Regions from separate parts of the Megasphaera sueciensis genome, predicted to be linked through region 1. Evidence: riboswitches for the same ligand, from Rfam matches in the RefSeq annotation. Region 1 holds a riboswitch; each other region holds the start of a gene.
The links. A riboswitch is a leader RNA that binds a small molecule or an ion and turns the genes downstream of it on or off. The one in region 1 is predicted to bind S-adenosylmethionine.
Positions count from the first base shown of each region.

Region 2: linked by a shared signal. The riboswitch ahead of metE (5-methyltetrahydropteroyltriglutamate--homocysteine S-methyltransferase) and the one ahead of NXG62_RS11805 (trans-sulfuration enzyme family protein) in region 1 are both predicted to bind S-adenosylmethionine.
Region 3: linked by a shared signal. The riboswitch ahead of NXG62_RS09790 (methionine synthase) and the one ahead of NXG62_RS11805 (trans-sulfuration enzyme family protein) in region 1 are both predicted to bind S-adenosylmethionine.
Region 4: linked by a shared signal. The riboswitch ahead of NXG62_RS08020 (MetQ/NlpA family ABC transporter substrate-binding protein) and the one ahead of NXG62_RS11805 (trans-sulfuration enzyme family protein) in region 1 are both predicted to bind S-adenosylmethionine.

Region 1 is NZ_CP116939.1:2,449,328-2,452,542, forward strand. Features, by position in the region: gene NXG62_RS11800 (pyridoxal phosphate-dependent aminotransferase) at 1-361, opposite strand, end outside; gene NXG62_RS11805 (trans-sulfuration enzyme family protein) at 466-1,596, opposite strand; SAM riboswitch class I at 1,673-1,771, opposite strand; SAM riboswitch class I at 1,938-2,039, opposite strand; T-box leader at 2,519-2,741, shown strand; gene NXG62_RS11810 (uroporphyrinogen decarboxylase family protein) at 2,787-3,215, shown strand, end outside.
Region 2 is NZ_CP116939.1:2,156,150-2,159,364, reverse strand. Features, by position in the region: gene metE (5-methyltetrahydropteroyltriglutamate--homocysteine S-methyltransferase) at 1-1,976, opposite strand, end outside; SAM riboswitch class I at 2,079-2,184, opposite strand; gene NXG62_RS10295 (epoxyqueuosine reductase QueH) at 2,389-2,964, opposite strand; gene NXG62_RS10290 (hypothetical protein) at 3,091-3,215, opposite strand, start outside.
Region 3 is NZ_CP116939.1:2,040,017-2,043,231, reverse strand. Features, by position in the region: gene nuoF (NADH-quinone oxidoreductase subunit NuoF) at 1-388, opposite strand, end outside; gene nuoE (NADH-quinone oxidoreductase subunit NuoE) at 501-998, opposite strand; SAM riboswitch class I at 1,225-1,318, shown strand; gene NXG62_RS09790 (methionine synthase) at 1,387-2,055, shown strand; gene NXG62_RS09785 (homocysteine S-methyltransferase family protein) at 2,063-3,215, shown strand, end outside.
Region 4 is NZ_CP116939.1:1,658,233-1,661,447, forward strand. Features, by position in the region: T-box leader at 1-126, opposite strand, end outside; gene brnQ (branched-chain amino acid transport system II carrier protein) at 211-1,542, opposite strand; SAM riboswitch class I at 1,683-1,777, shown strand; gene NXG62_RS08020 (MetQ/NlpA family ABC transporter substrate-binding protein) at 1,870-2,703, shown strand; gene speC (ornithine decarboxylase) at 2,806-3,215, opposite strand, start outside.

The DNA.
Region 1 (3,215 bases):
AAAAAGGAGAGAATATAATTACTTTTTCTCCTGGATTCACAAGAGTCATAATTGCAACCATCATAGCTTCCGTACTGCCACAAGTAACAACAATTTCAGAGTTTGGGTCAATAGTACGACCCAACAGACGAGACCGATATTCTGCTAAAGCATCTCGAAAATTTTGAGCGCCCCAGGTTATAGCATATTGATGAGGACCGTTGTGAGCAACTTCCGCTAATCGATCTAAAATAGGTTTTGGAGGTTGAAAATCAGGAAATCCCTGTGATAAATTAATGGCATTATATGTTGCCGAAATGCGTGTCATACGACGAATGACAGAATCTGTAAATAACGATATTTTTTTAGATAATTCTTGCATATAGATTCCCTCTTTGTTTTGTATTATGTAGTGTGATTGCTATAATTTATATACCTTGGCGATTTGTTACGTTATCAAAATTCATAAGAGTCACTCCTTTTTGGTTATGCCAGTGCTTGTTTTAAGTCGGCGATCAAGTCGTTTACATTTTCTAAACCGACAGAAAGACGCAATAATTTTTCGTTGATGCCTTTGGCAAAGCATTCTTCTTTGGGAACATCGCAGTGTGTTTGCAGCAGCGGATAGGTGATCAATGATTCCGTACCGCCCAGACTTTCTGCAAACAGAATCAGTTTGACCCGTTGCAGAAGATTCACAGCCGTTTCTTCGGTATCTACTTCAAAGGAAATCATGCCGCCGAAGCCGGTTGTCTGCTTGGTATTGATTTCATAGCGGGGAGAGGAAGCTATCCCGGGATAATATATTTTCCGTATAGCCGGCTGCTTACTCAGCCATTTAGCGATGCGCAGTGCAGAGGCGGCATGGCGGTCCATCCGCAGCGGCAATGTTTTCAGACCGCGGCTGACGACCCAACAGTCGAAGGGAGATAGACAGGCGCCGATCGTTTTATGGAGAAAATGCAGCCGTTCGGCCTGTTCTTTATGAGCGGTGACAAGAAATCCTGCTAATACATCGTTATGTCCGGCCAGATATTTTGTGCCGCTGTGGACGACGATATCGGCACCTAAGGTAAGCGGTTTTTGAAAATAGGGAGTTAGGAAGGTATTATCGACGATGACCAGAATATGGTATTTATGGGCTAACTCGCAAATGGATTTAATATCGGTAATCTGCATCGTCGGGTTGGAAGGTGTCTCTACGTAAATCGCCCGGGTGTTTTTTTGGATAGCCTCTTTGACTGCATGCAAATCGCCGGTATCGAGGGCCGTAAAGGACAAGCCGTTCTTCTGGGAAATCTCATTGAAAATACGGATGGAACCTCCATATAAGTCGGCCGAATAGATGATGTGGTCGCCGGGCTTGAACAGTTCCAAGACGCAGGAAATAGCGGCCATGCCGGAAGAAAAAGCTAACGCGTCACACCCTTGTTCCAGCAAGGCCATGGTTTTTTCCAACTGTTCCCGCGTGGGATTTTGGGAACGGATATAGTCATAGCCGGTGCTTTGTTTGACGCCGGGATGAGCGAACGCCGTGGATAAATAAATAGGAGTTGTTACGCTCCCTGTTGAATCGGGATGATAGCCGCCGTGAATGCAATCTGTTTCAAATCTCATAGAATAAATGCCTCCTTAATAAAATGGACAATAAAAAAGACGCCATGGCAGATGGCGTCGCAAAAAAGCGGGTGCGTGTTCATCTGCCGGATAAAATCCGCTGGAATTGGCACCTTCCCGTATGGGGGTTGCCGCAGCGTCATAGGGCCAGTCCCTCAGCTGCTCTGGATGAAAGAGTCGTATTGTATTATAAAAAATCATAACACAATATTAAGTTGTGTGAAGCATTATGATAGTCAAATTTTTTAAGTACCTCATAGTGCAGATCTCCTTGTGGGAACAAAAGAATGTAATAAAAAAAACGTCATCGACGGATGACGTAAATACAAAGGTATATACTAATATCATCGGTCAGGAAGAAATCCTGCTGGAATTGGCACCTTCCTATCAAGGAGGTTGCCGCAGCGTCATAGGGCCAGTCCCTCAGCTGCTCTGGATGAATATGTAATTGTGGTTATCAGACTACACTATTGCAATCAATTTGTCAAGAGGAAAAATCAAGAATAAAAAAAACAAGAATTCTCTTGACAAACAATTGAATAACGTGTACCATATCGGTAAACATTGAAAATGCAATGACCAAAACAAGTACACGTATATTTATGTCCTACAGAAAACGCGAGCCATCGGCTGAGAGCTTGCGGGAAACATAAGTGCGATGGAATGCCTTTGGGAGCAGACCGACCGAAAATAGTAGGCCGGATCCGGTTGCCGCCGTTAATGGAAATAGTTGCAGCGAGTGCTGTAAACAGAGTGGAACCACGGACCACCGTCTCTGTATAAGGAGATGGTGTTTTTTTGCGTGTTAAATACTAAATTTGGCCGCGTTTTGTTTTCAGTGTATCCATCATTCACAAAATAGGAGGAATAGGAGAGGTGATGAAATAGCATAGCTATAAAATATACAAAAAAAGTATACATTAATAATGCGATGATCAAAACAAGTACACATACATAGGCTTTTTACAGAGAACGCAGATCAATGGCTGAAAATTTGCGAAAATGACTAGTATGGGGAATGCCTTTGAGAGCAGAACAGCTGAATTTTAGTAGGCTGTGTCCGGTGCCGCCGTTATCGGTTTTGAGATACAGCACAAGTATATATGTGTTGTAAACAGAGTGGAATCGCGGCCATCGTCTCTGTACAGGGGACGATATTTTTTTATCTAAAATTAAAAGGAGATGTTCGTATGTCACAAACAAAAAAAGAATTAGTATTAGCAGCACTTGATAACAAACCGGTGGATCGTGTTCCCGTTGGATTTTGGTTCCATATTTTACCGATACCTACTGTTCACAGTGCCAATGCTTTTAAAAATCCGCAATTAGCTAAACTTGTTTTGGCTGGAGAAGAAGAATATTTAGATACCGCAAAACCTGACTTTGCTAAAATTATGACGGATGGTTTTTTTACATATCAGCAGGATGTATTATCAAAAGTAAAAACTATTGATGATTTAAAAGGACTTCAGCCTCTTCCTGAACATGATAGATGGTTTACTGATCAGATTGCATATGCAAAAAAATTAAGTAATCGTTACAGCAATGAAATTTTATTATTTTATAATGTCTTTTGTGCTGCAACAACATTAAAATTTATGTTGCCGGATGGCGATACT
Region 2 (3,215 bases), 290 kb from region 1:
ATATTATCTATATCTTTAATAATATCGTTAAATTCACTATAACACATATGTGTATGAATTTGTGTTTCCACTTTGACTCCACTGTGCACCAAGCGAAAGGCTGGAATAGCCCAATCTAAATAATTTGTATGCCAATCGGCCTTACGAAGAGGTAGTTTTTCCCGTAAGGCGGCTTCATCAATTTGAATAATGCGAATTCCATGTTTTTCCAAATCAAGCACTTCATCTCGAATAGCCAATGCGATTTGAATTGTACTTTCTCGCAGTGCAATATCTTCCCGTGGGAAGGACCAATTGAGAATAGTAACAGGCCCAGTAAGCATTCCTTTGACAGGTTTATTTGTCAACTGCTGCGCATATGTCGACCATTCTACTGTAATGCTTTTTCGTCGTGATACATCACTCCAAATAATCGGCGGTTTTACACAACGTGTACCATAGGATTGAACCCAAGCATTCTCCGTAAAAATAAAACCGTTTAAATGTTCCCCAAAATATTCTACCATATCGTTTCGTTCAAATTCTCCGTGTACAAGAACATCAAGTCCGATTTTTTCTTGCAGCGCAATACAAGCGGCAATCTGTTTTTTATTGAAATTCTTGTATGTTTCAAGGGAAATTTTATTATTACGGTAGTCAGCTCGATTTTTCCGAACAGCAAGGGTTTGTGGAAAAGAACCGATAGTCGTAGTCGGAAGTAACGGGAAATGAAATGTCTTCTTTTGCAAATTTTCTCTTTCAGTAAAACCGGGATGTCGCGTAAAATCTTTTTTTGTCAGACAAGCAACTCTTTTTTGAACCATCGCGTCCGGTACTGCATGTGGAACCGCAAAAAGAGCAACATTGTTTTTGTATATTTTTTCCATTTTGGGTTCAGTACTATCCATCAGTTTCTTCAAATCAGACAATTCCTGTAGCTTTTCTTCAGCAAAGGAAAAATGTAACAGATATTTTTTATTCAAATGTATTTCCTGCGTTATGGTAAACGGTACATGAAGAAGTGAACAAGAAGAGTTCAATACAATATACCGTGCTTTACTTTGGATTTTTTTCAAAAGTGTCAATGTTGCAGTATAATTGTTACGCCAGATATTTTTCCCGTTTACAACTCCGGCAAAAAGAATCTTGTCCTCAGGAAATCCATTTGCACACAATGTACTTAATGTTTCCTTGCCTTCCAAAAAGTCCAGTCCAATGCCATCAAAGTCGAGTGCAGTAAGGATATGATAACAATCACGAACATCACCAAAATACGTTTGGCAAAGGATCTGTACCCCTTGTTTATTCTGCAATATATCTCGATATATATCTGCAAACAAAGATAGATCTTCTTGAGAAAGATCTGTAACTAATAATGGTTCTTCTACAGATAACCATGTAATCCCAAGTTTTTCTAACACTGTCAAAAGTTCTTTATATGCATTTGTAAGAACATCGGCAAAATCACGCTTTGTTTTTTTCCCCGTACAACGCGCCAATTGTAAAAAAGTAAATGGCCCCAGGATAACCGGCTTAGCTAAAAGCTTTAACGCCAATGCTTCTTTACATTCATCAATTATCTTTGTACCGGTAAGCTTTATATTCATATCATCTTCCAACTCCGGTACCATATAATGATAATTAGTATTAAACCATTTTTTCATAGCCAATGCCTTTACATCACCATGTACACCTTGATACCCCCGTGCCATAGCAAAATAGGTATCTAACGGATTTAATCCTAGCCTGTGGTACCGTCTGGGAATAACATTAAAAAGTACAGCTGTGTCCAATGTCGTATCATATAAAGAAAAATCATTTACCGGAATCAGATTCAGACCACTGTTCTTTTGCAACAACCAATGCTTTTTGCGAAGATTACAAGCTGTTTCATTCAAACTATCTATACTTACTTTACCTCTAAAATATTTCTCCGTTACAAACTTTAATTCTCGTTGTGCTCCAATGCGAGGAAATCCAATAATTGTTGTTTCCATTTTTACATCCCTCCCTAAAAAAGACATAAGTATATTTGTTTTGTATACGATTTTTCTATTAAGCAAAAAAAAAAGCGTTATCACAGATAGCGCTTTTTCATCAGCTCATCTATCAGGAATGTTCCTGTCGGAGTTGGCACCTTTCCCTTATATGGGCAGGTTGTCGCAGCGTCATAAGGCCGAATCCCTCGACTGCTCTGGATGGAATAGAAGATGCAGATTATGATTTATTTCCATAGCGGCATTGCATCTTCTTGCAATATATTGTTGTATTCGCAAAAAAATGGGTGGATACCATTGCGATATTGTAGTGTATTGTAACCTAATGCTTGTATGTTGTCAACCTGAATCTTTCGTATACCCCTTCTGTTAGTTAAAGATAAAAATAATACAGGAAAATGTCATAAACCTTTTATTTTATACTCAATTCGGAAAATTTTTCCTTATCACGTTTAATTTGTTTTTGGTACCTTTCCGCTTCAGAAAAAATGCATCCACAGTACTTTTGCATATAAAATTTCAGCGTTCGTGCCTCATTATTACCTGCACGAAAATAGGGTCTGAAATCTCGATACAAAAACGTTACGCCGTATTGCTTGCCAAACCGTTGTCCAGCTTCAGATATCATGTCATGCTGTTGGTAAATACTGGCTAACAGCGTAGTAGTAAAATATTGGAATCCATGTTCTGCAGCATATCGTGCTGTAGTTTCTAGGCGATGTTCATAACAGTACGTACACCGATGATTCACATCGCATATAATATGTTGAACAAAATCTATTAACCCGTACTCTTCTTGTATTCTAACTTCCATATGAATTGTAGAAGCATACTCTAATAAGCAATCGCGCCGTGCTTGATATTCTTTCCAAGGATGAATGTTAGGATTATACCAAAATGCCACAGGATCCATATTGTCTTCACGTAATGTATTAATACATGATAAAGAACATGGGGCACAACAACAATGCAATAAAACTTTTTCCATAGTTTACCTTCTTTGTTTTTAATTAATGTCCCACTGTACGACAAATTTATACCTAAACATATTTACCCACACTTTGTTATCATCTCGCTTAGTTAAAGTGTTCGTGACAATTAACAAAGTAATCATTTATTGCGGTATTTTCTGGTCATTTTGTCTTTCCTGATGTTCTTTATTCTGCTTCAATTGTTGTTGTCCTTGATCTCGTCGTTGTTGGTTTTGTGAATGCTGTTCTTGATTTTCCCCTTGTTGTC
Region 3 (3,215 bases), 410 kb from region 1:
TTCCATCTACGGGATCGTGATAGAGCAGGCGCTCGACAGGCTGGCCGTTACATAAATGACTTTCTACAATTTCCGCCGCATCATCCGGCTTGACACGGCAATAAAAAATCTGCCCCGGGTAAATAATCATCAAGGGACCGTTTTCGCAAAAACCATGACAACCTGTCTGTACCACGTGTACTGTATCTGTCTTTCCCCTCGCTGCCAATTCGTTGTCTAATTGTTTTCGGATCTCTGTGGACCCGGAGGATTTACAGCCTGTGCCTCCGCATACCAGTACATCAAAAGCTCCCGGCTGTTCCTTCCTATCGCTTTTTTCCAACCGAAGGGCAACCGCAGTTTTATATACGTCTCGTATTTCCTGTAATTTTTCTGCTGTAATCATCATACGCGATCCTCTTCTCCTATAGTTTTTTCTCTAGGTACCATTCCCGTTACTATATAGCAGCACTTTTTGGGATAGGTTTCCGTATTAGTTCCACCAAAATTACAGCTGTAGCCTATTCATATTGTGCCAGCACCTTAATAATTTCCTCTTTCGTCATGCGGCCGTGCGTATCATCATTGACTTTCATAACCGGTGCCAATCCACATGCCCCCAGACAGGCAATCGTTTCCAATGTAAAGCGTAAATCTTCGGTCGTATGTCCTGCCTTAATTCCCAGTTCTTTTTCTACAGCCTTAAGAATAACCTTTCCGCCGCGTACATGACATGCCGTTCCCTGACAGACACAAATAATATTACGTCCGCGGGGCTGTAAATGAAACTGCGAGTAAAAAGTTACCACGCCGTAAATAGTAGAAATAGGGATATCCGTCTTATCTGCAATATACAGCAACGCCGGTTTTGGCAGATAATTAAACAAGCTTTGTGTGTCTTGCAGAATAGGAATCAACGTCCCTTTTTCACCTGCGTAAGTATCCAGAATTTTATCAATACTAGATTGTTTAGGAACATTTTCATCTCTATAGATTGCTTGTTTTTCTACTAAAGACATATTTTTCCACTTCCTTTGCTATTGTTTCCACATAATACAACACACTTTTATATTAATTACAATATCATATTATTTTAGAATTATCAATATTACTTTTAAGCATAAAAAAATATCGATTTGTATTTATATTTTAGTTTATAACTCACAAATTGCTAAAATAGTATAAAACATTTATTATATAAAATCTTTACAAATACACGCAAAACTGATATATTAATAAGGATAACTCTTATCAAGAGCGATGGAGGGACAGGCCCGATGAAATCCGGCAACCGCAAAAGCGGTGCTAATTCCTGCAGATATTATCTGACAGATGAGAGAACAGCACGTAGATTCGACTCTTTCATTTGTGAAAGAGTCTTTTTTGTTATATGAAGGGAAATATATTATGCCTATATTTAATGGATTTCTTCAAAAAATAGACATCGCGGAAACAAGGCGATATGCTGGTTTGCGCGCAGCTGAAAATTTTTCTGATAAAATTGTTGCAGACGCATGTACGACTGCACTAGCTATTGCCAAACCACGGGGTATTTTCCAACAATGTGGCTATGATGCCGAATCCTACCAACTCTTATGCGAAGAACCTTTTACTGTTGAAGGCTCTAAAATTCGAAAACATTTAGAAAATGCAAAAATCGCAATTATCATGGCAGTAACGATTGGCAGTGACATAGAAAAAGAAATTAACACCCTATTTTCAAAAAAAGAATATTCCAGGGGGCTTATGCTGGATGCAGCAGCCACAACCGCTACTGAAACAATTGCCGATCAGTTAAATCATTATATTGATAAAATGGCGGCAAAACAAGGCTATGAAACTACCTGGCGTTATAGTCCTGGATATGGAGATTGGCCTCTGACGCAGCAACTGAATTTAATTAAAGCTATACATGCTGATCAAATTGATATTCATATAACTTCCGGCTGCATGCTTGTACCTCAAAAATCTATTACCGCAATTATTGGTATGGCTCGTTCGGCTGCCAAAAACAGTATCCCCTCTGGTTGTTGCAATTGTTCTATGCACAATATTTGTTCTTCTAGAAAGGAATGATTGTTATATGTTTTTATTAGATGGCGCTATGGGAACCGTATTGCAGCAACAAGGTTATTTACGGCCTGGAGATTGTCCTGAATTATCAAACATAGAACATCCGCAAGCCATTGAAAATATTCATCGTAGTTACATAAAAGCTGGTAGTGATTTGATTCAAACAAATACGTTCGGAGCTAATCGCATCAAATTGAGTGAATACGGATGTGCTGATAAAGTAAAAGAAATATGCAGGGCTGCTATGTTTAATGCAAAAAAGGCCGTTGATGGGACAAATACTAAAATTTTGGGTGACATGGGACCTACCGGTAAGTTTATTACCCCTTTAGGAGACACTGATTTTGAAGACGTATACCAAGCTTACTATGAACAAGCCAGCATATTAGCTGAATCGGGTGCCGATATATTACTTATTCAAACTATTATTGATATCCAGGAAATGCGTGCAGCAATATTGGCCGTTAAAGATGCCGCTCCAAGCATCCCCATTATGTGTGAGTTTTCTTTCAGCGAAGACGGTCGAACTATTACGGGTACAACACCAGAAGCAGCTGCCGTGCTTTTGGAAAGCTTGGGTGCTTCTATTATTGGAGCAAACTGTTCTCTAGGTCCGGATAAATTAATTCCTCTTATTACCCGTATGTCCGACGTAAGTAATTTACCGCTTGTTATTCAGCCTAACGCAGGATTACCCAAACTAATTGACGGTAAAACTGTTTTTCCCCTACGCCCCAATGACATGGCCGAGTATGTTCAAGCCATGGTTAATTCTGGTGCTACATATATTGGCGGTTGCTGCGGCACATCGCCAGAACACCTAGCCGCTATGAAACAAGCTTTAGATCGTGCGGTACCCTATAAGCGAAAAACAATTACACCTCCTACAGCACTCACTTCCCGAACCAGCATTGTATACATCGGCGGTGGTCATCCTCCCGTCATTATCGGTGAACGCATTAATCCTACAGGACGAAAAGCGCTGCAAAAAGATTTACAAGAACAAAATTTTGTTCCAATTAAGACCGAAGCACTAAACCAAGTAAAAGCAGGTGCACATCTTTTGGATATCAATATGGGCGTTCCTGACGTCGACCAAGCAGCACTTATGGAAAATGTCGTTAAAGAACTCTCTATGCTGGTAGATACCCCATTAATTATTG
Region 4 (3,215 bases), 790 kb from region 1:
TACTTGTTCCCGTTCAGGCCGCATCTCCCGAATCCATTCCATTCATTGACCTGTACCGAACTCTCACTGTCATCGGCTCGCTGCAACTGTCGTTTTGTATGTACTCGTTTCGTTCATCGATTTATTTTAAGTTACTTATAATTATACCTGATTTTTAACGTATGTCAATAGTTTTAACTGGAAAACCTACGGAGCTCTCTCACCTTAGTTTTAAATATCTATGACTTTTTCCACATCACCGCTGATCTTATGCGGCAGTATAAGAGAAAGAAAAACACAAACAATAACCGGAACAATCCACCCTTGCCCGCTTGTACCCAAAGGCAGCATGGATATAAAAGATTGTGCCCACGCAAGGTGAGCAAATTGATTCAATATATCAATTACCGCAATACCTGCTGCTACGGTTATGGTTAATCTCATACCTATACGAGACAATAGTACAAATTTATTGACAATAATCAATACCACAACAGAAATAGCAATAGGATACAAGAACAACAGCATCGGCAGGGACACTTTAATAATTTGGTTCAGTCCCAAGTTTGCCACTGCCAAGCTTACCAAAGAACATATAGTAACATACTGTTTATATGATATAATGGGAAATTCCTGAGAAAAAAATTCTGCAACAGATGTAATAAGTCCAACGGAGGTCGTAAAACAAGTAATAACTACCATAACCGCCAAAAACCATACACCTATGCTGCCAAACAGCTCATACGAAGCCTGCGTCAATACATATGCACCAATATTGACCGCCGGATCATGGTACACTGCTGCTGGAATAGGAAAATGATTTCCTAAGAACCCCAGTCCCATATATAAAACCGACATAAGCACTGCCACGGATATACCGGCAGACCACACGCTGGTATAATATTCTTTCATTGAATTAAAACCCAATTGCTTCAACGTATTCAACGCAATAATACAAAAAGCAAAAGATGCCAGTGTATCTACTGTATTGTACCCTTCGATAAAACCACTGCCAAAAGCTGCTTCGGCGTATTTACCGATGGGAATCGCCAATTCCGGCGTCGTAAAAACGGTCAGCCCCAAAGTAAAAAGCAGAATAATCATAATTGCAAAAATCGGGGTTAACACCTTACCGACGCGCGATAATAATTTAGAGGGTGTAATAGCCAGCCACCACGCCAATCCAAAATACAGAATAGTATAAGCAGCCAGTTGCCAAGTTCCATTACCTACAATAGGGAGAATGCCAACGGAAAATGATGTCGCTGCTGTACGAGGTATCGCCATTAACGGCCCAATAGATAAATAAATAAGAGAAAGTATAAGTAAAGAAAATAACGGTGAAATTTTACGATTCATTTCCGCACGGAAACCACCGGGATTAAAAGTTCCCACAATAAGTGCAATAACAGGCATGCCAACTCCGGTTACAATAAAACCAATAATGGCCGGCATAAACTGATTCCCCGCTTGAAAGCCGAGGGACGGGGGAAATATAAGATTTCCGGCACCAAAGAAAATGCCGAATAATAATAATCCAATCTGCATACCTTTTTTTAACATATAGCGAAGCTCCTTTCAAGAGCATCCGCAGTCTTCCATACTTACGTATTGTACCTGTAAACAGTAACCATGTCAAAAAATTTTTTTTCTTGACAATTTATTTTTTCATGATATACTCGTTTATAAGACAATTACAGATGCTTTTATCCAGAGAGGCGGAGGGACTGGCCCTATGAAGCCCGGCAACCGATAACACGGTGCCAATTCCTGCGGAAGAAATTCCGAGAGATAAAGATACGTTTTACATGCCTCTTTCTCTTTTGGGAAAGAGGTTATTTTTATGGAAAAAGCTCGGTGTCAAATCTATCCCCCTAGGAGGAATCATGCATGAAACAATTTAAAAAACTCACTTTTCTAGCTGCTACAACTCTTTTGTCACTAGCGCTCCTTGCCAGTGGCTGCGGCAGCAGCACTCCCGAGAACAACAAAGACGGTTCCAAAAATGTCACCATCACCGTCGGTGCTACACCGGTACCTCACAGTGAAATTCTCAACGAAATCAAACCATTACTTGCAAAAGAAGGAGTAAATCTAAAAATCGTTGAATTCACGGACTATGTAAAACCCAACTTGGCTCTTGCCGACAAAGAACTAGATGCTAACTTTTTTCAACATAAACCATACTTGGACAAATTCGATGCCGAACATGGTCTAAAACTTCAAGAAGCCTGCAAAGTTCATTTGGAACCGATGGGTGTATATTCAAAGAAAATCACGGATTTAAAGAACCTTCCCGACAATGCCAAAGTAGCGATTCCAAATGATCCAACCAATGGCGGCCGGGCATTGCTCATACTTCAATCAGCCGGTCTTATTACGTTAAAAGACAAAGATAACATTACTTCAACAGTACAAGATATTACAAATAATCCAAAACAACTTCAGTTTGTTGAGCTAGACGCTGCACAAATTCCCCGTTCCTTAAGTGATGTAGATATTGCCGTCATTAATACAAACTTCGCTATGGAAGCAAATCTTAATCCTTTAAAAGATGCATTATATCTGGAATCAAAAGATTCTCCATATGCCAACATTCTCGTGGTCCGTGAAGGAGACATCAATCGTCCCGAAATTCAAAAACTGATAAAGGCATTGCAATCACCGGAAGTCAAAAAATTCATCGAAGAAAAATATAAGGGAGCTATTCTTCCCAGTTTCTGATAATGCTATGCTATCTATTTTATAAAATGATAAGATTCCTGTCTGTCCTGAATAAAAATAAAAGCCGTTCATTAGTTTGTATATAATGAACGGCTTTTATTTTTATTTCTTTAATATATCTTTTTCCGCTTTTTCTGTCAATACATATCCGTAAGCTTTTGTTTTAGTGTCTTCTTTTTCAAGGTATACGCCTTGAATTTCCGAAGCAAAGCCTGGAAGAATATTGATACTTTCTTCCAGTGTTTGAAAATACTGCACAGCAGTTTGTGACCAACGTTCTCCAGGTACAACGCAGAGGACCCCTGGTGGATACGGGAGGGCTCCTTCAAGCGCAATACGCCCCTCTATCTCAGATAATGGTACAAGTTCGCTTTGTCCGCGAATAAAAGCATATTGTGCCGCTTGCGGATTCATAACATATTCCGGAAAATATTCCCGGCGAAATAATTTCTTTTGCAAATCTTTAACATTGCGGTCCTTATAAAAATCATGCATTTCCTGACAAAGCTGCC